One region of the Saccharospirillum sp. genome, then DNA from elsewhere that is predicted to be linked to it. Evidence: predicted binding sites of a transcription regulator. Region 1 holds the regulator's gene; the other holds the start of a gene.

Region 1 (2,406 bases):
GCGCTGGCCCCGAGTATGATCCTCGCAGGATCCAACCCCAGTCGTTTAAGTGCGGGATCCGCCTGAGGTGATGAGGACACCCAATAGAGACGGGCCTCTACTGCTTTCAGCCTGGGTTTTATCAATGCCTGATCGTAGGCCCGCCAACGTCCGAACCAACCCTGACGCCGCAACAAATGCCGAAACAAGGTTACGGGCTCACGCTCTTCACTCCCCTCCTGGCGATACCAGCGTCGCCAACCAAGACGTAACCGGTGCCAGGTTTTAACACCGGGCAACCAGAACACCCGGCGAGGACAGATTGGTGCCGCATTCAGAAGCACAACATTGGCCGCGTATTGGCGCACGACCGCATGTTGTAACACCATTTCACAGCCAAACCCCTGACTGATCAGCGTTGGTAACTGGGCGGTTTTTTCTTCAATGAACTGAATGGCCGGTGGCAAATCATACTCGGCCATGACTTCCAGAGTATTGAGCGCAGGCCTCTGATTGCGGGAAGACAAGCCATGACCGCGCCAGTCCATCAGCCAGACATCGTATCCTGCCCGGACCAGGGCGCCAGCAACCCCGCCAACGCCGTAATCGAGCCATTGCCAGTGATTAGAGAAGGCATCGTGCACCAGCAGGACCGGATGGCCACGCGATATTTGCTCGGAATGCAGCCGAACCAGGGCAATCTCTACCGTATTGTCGGTGCTGGTGTTGGGCTTGAGCGAATAAACATCTTCATAAATGCCCTCTTTGTATTCCGCGCTCAACAACGCGACCGGGAAGTATTGACTGCTACTTTTCAAACCAGAGAATCCTTTACAGCGATTACAGGCTGTATATAATCACAGCTACTGTATAAAAAAACAGGGCGACATTATGTTTAAACTGACGGCTCGTCAACAACAAGTTCTCGACCTCGTAAAAGACCACATGCTGGAAACCGGCTACCCTCCTACCCGGGCAGAGATTGCCAGCCAATTGGGTTTCCGCTCCCCCAATGCCGCTGAAGAGCACCTCAAGGCACTGGCGCGAAAGGGAGCCATCGAAATCATTCCTGGCGCATCGCGTGGCATTCGCCTTCCCGAAGAGCCTGAATCCGGTCTTCCGGTTGTGGGTCGTGTCGCAGCTGGCGAGCCCATTCTGGCTCAGGAGCAAATTGAAGAATTCCTGAGTCTCCCGTCTACCCTGTTCAGCCCCAAAGCCGACTTTTTACTGCAGGTTCAGGGATTAAGCATGAAAAATATGGGCATTCTGGAAGACGACCTCATCGCCGTCCATAAAACCGACCAGGTGCGCAATGGCGATGTCGTCGTAGCCAGGGTGGGCGACGATGTTACCGTTAAACGCTACGAGCGCGAAGGTCAGATTGTCACGCTTTACCCGGAAAATGAAGACTTTGAACCGATCAAAGTTGATTTAACCCAACAGGACTTCGCCATCGAAGGCTTGTATGTGGGCGTTATTCGGCGTTCGCTGCACTAAAACAAGCGCTGCAACACACAACACTACCCAACGAACTGGCTGGCTCTCAGCTATTTTTACCAGCCAGTTCGAGCCACAAGGGTGATTTCCCGGCTGCTTTTTCGATAACAGCCAACATCTCACGATGCGCGACCTGCTCTTCCGCAGTCGGTTGCACACGCTTGAGTGACTGGTTTGATGCAATAACAGCGCTGGCATCAAAACTCACTTGTTCCGTACTGTTCTCTTCTTCATCATCCAGTATCAGCGCGGTTTGCCCACCGGTCATCAGCAAATAAACATCAGCCAGAATTTCCGAGTCGAGCAAGGCTCCGTGCAAGGTGCGGTGTGAATTATCGATGCCATACCGCTTACACAGCGCATCCAGCGAAGCTTTAGCACCTGGGTGTTTTTCGCGCGCCAGTTTCAGCGTATCAAGAACACCACATACCTCTTTAAGCTGACCAAACTGAGTAAAGCCCTCATCGGCGAGGCGGTTAAACTCCATCTGTAAGAAGCCCATATCAAAGGCGGAATTGTGTATTACCAGCTCTGCACCGCTGACGTAATCCCAGAAAGACTGGGCAATGTCCCGGAACTTGGGCGCGTCTTTTACCTTGTTGTTATCAATCCCGTGTACCGCTATCACTTCTTCGGGAATATCGCGCTCAGGATTGATGTAGTAATGAAAATGTCGACCGGTCAGCTTTCGATCCACCAGCTCCACGCACCCGACTTCCACAATACGATCACCTTTGTTGGGGCTTAAACCCGTGGTTTCGGTATCCAGTACGATTTGTCTCATCTTGCTAAAGATCTCATCCAGTCATGTTCTGATTAAGGTTGCATACGCCAGGGCCGAACGCGTTTAAACCCGGGTGCTGCGATGATCAATACCCATATTTGCCAGCGCATCGGCCCGCTCGTTCCCGGGGTGTCCGGCATGGCCCT
Region 2 (2,406 bases), on a different contig from region 1:
TTCATGGTCAGCTCATAGCCCAGCTCGATCATTTCGGCACCCCGGTGGAAATCCAGAATGCCGCATGCATCGACGGGTACTTCTATCAGCAAATCGGGCTCGAAAGCGGCTAACTGGTAGCGGGCGATGCGGTCCTGCATGGCTTCAACAGATTGGGCGAAAATATCAACAACCGAGTCGTTGTTACTCTGCGTTTCACCAGTCAACCCCAGTGATTGCCGGGTCTGCTGAAACCACTGTATCAGCTTGTTCGGGTGTTCGGCGGCGGGTATTTTGTCTGGCAGGTCTGCTGCTGTCTGAGACGTATTTCCGTTCAGTGAAACCACGACGTTAAACTCGGCATCATGATACAACATTGGCGTCATCGGCAGTGGACTCAACAATCCACCGTCGACCAGCAGCCGGCCCTTACGGTGCTCCGGCGTGAAAAAACCGGGAATGGCAATGGAGGCTCGAATGGCGTCGAACATGGAGCCCCGGGTAATCCAGACCTCCTCTCTTTTTTGAATATCGGTCGCGACCGCGCTGAAAGGTAGATTGAGTTCTTCGATTTGGGTATCACCCACCAGCTCAGCCAGTCGATCCATGATTCGATCGCCTTTGAACAGGCCAACCCGGGAATAGGAGAAATCCAGCAATTTCCAGATATCTCCCAGGGAAAGATTGCTGACCCAATCGGCGTAGTCGTCCATTTTATTAGCCGCGTAGAGCCCCCCAACCAGAGCGCCAATCGAGGAACCGGCAATGGAACTGATCTGATAGTCCCCATCGTCTTTAAGCGCCCGCAAAACACCAATGTGAGCCAGCCCGCGAGCGCCACCACTGCCCAGCGCTATGGAAGTTTTCTTCACTCTGTGTCTCTCTTATTGAATTTATGGCCCAGGGAGTCTGTTGGACTTAAGGGGATCAAAGCAAAAAGCCTACACCTACCGCCGCCTGATGACTATGGGGTAAACCCCGCCAGAAACTGGACATCCATACAGTTATTGACCATACTTTTTGATCAGCTGTATCACCCCGACGTCTGCCCATGCGCAAAATACTCCACAGCGATGCCGATTGCTTCTACGCGGCCGTTGAAATGCGCGACAACCCCGAGTTGCGCGGCATCCCCCTGGCCGTGGGCGGCGCGGTAGATCGTCGTGGCGTGATTGCGACCTGCAACTACGAAGCCCGCGCCTACGGTGTCCGGTCTGCGATGTCGACCGCCATGGCGTTAAAAAAGTGCCCGCACCTGACGCTGGTGCACGGCCGCATGGACGTTTACAAGGAAGTCTCCAGCCAGATCTTCGATATCTACCGCCGCTATACCAACCTGATCGAGCCGCTCTCTCTGGACGAAGCCTATATGGATGTAAGCGATAGCCTGGCCTGCCAGGGCAGTGCCACGCGCATGGCGGAGGCGATTCGGGAGGCGGTAAAACGGGAAGTCGGATTAACGGTGTCTATTGGCGTAGCGCCCAATAAATTTCTCGCCAAAATTGCCAGCGACTGGAACAAACCGGACGGTTTGAAAGTCATTCTGCCGGATGAGATCGACGCCTTTGTGCTCGACCTGTCGGTCACTAAACTCCACGGCGTTGGCCAGCGCACCGCCGAACGGTTGCACGCCCAGGGGCTCTACACCTGCGGTGATGTGCGTCAGCAGTCTCTGCGCAGCCTACTCGAACGCAATGGCAGTTTCGGGCAACGCCTGTGGGATCTGGCACATGGCCGGGATGAGCGCAGTGTTAAAGTCACCCGCCAGCGTAAATCGGTCAGTACCGAAACCACTTTCGTCCAGGACCTGCCCGACCTTGAACAGTGCCAGGCCCGGTTACCGGAACTGATAGAGGATCTGGAGAGTCGATTTTCCCGCCTGAACGGTTACCGCATCGAAGGAGCCGTAGTGAAAGTTAAATTCAACGACTTCCAGCAGACCACCGCCGAACACAGCCACACAGCGCCCAATGCCTCCGTTTTCAACGCCTTGCTGGAAGAAGCCTGGTACCGGCGAAGCTTGCCGGTGCGTTTGCTGGGCGTGGGTTACCGCCTGAGCCTGGTGCCTCAGCAGGATGGACCATCGCAATTGCCGCTTTGGTAAGCGTGGCTGAGAAACCCGTTTCCGTGACACAGCGGTAACCGCCCCCGGTTTTTTCTGGCAGACTGCGGTAGAACCTCATTTCCGGGCCGCCTACCTGCCATGCACACAACCAGCACGCAAGACCGGATCGGCAGCCTCGACCTGATACGGGGCGTTGCCATTCTCGGCATCTACATCATGAACATCTACTCGATGACGGCACCGGACATCGCCTACTCCGTACCGCGTTGGCGCGAAGACAGCGGCGCTGTCGATGACTGGGTGTATCTGTTTCAATCCCTGTTTGTTGAATCACGCTTTATGAGTTTGTTCAGTCTGTTGTT

Evidence for each region. Region 1 encodes LexA, which represses DNA repair genes until DNA is damaged. Its sites were predicted from a motif close to TACTGTNTANNTANACAGTA; they were not measured.
Region 2: the regulator LexA is predicted to act here: its motif matches at 966-985, upstream of dinB (DNA polymerase IV).

The regions. Positions count from the first base shown of each region.
Region 1 is NZ_JBBECH010000026.1:60,087-62,492, reverse strand. It holds gene WEB54_RS03850 (alpha/beta hydrolase) at 1-797, opposite strand, end outside; gene lexA (transcriptional repressor LexA) at 871-1,476, shown strand; gene dnaQ (DNA polymerase III subunit epsilon) at 1,523-2,260, opposite strand; gene rnhA (ribonuclease HI) at 2,324-2,406, opposite strand, start outside.
Region 2 is NZ_JBBECH010000045.1:18,261-20,666, forward strand. It holds gene WEB54_RS07290 (patatin-like phospholipase family protein) at 1-851, opposite strand, end outside; gene dinB (DNA polymerase IV) at 1,031-2,083, shown strand; gene WEB54_RS07300 (DUF418 domain-containing protein) at 2,183-2,406, shown strand, end outside.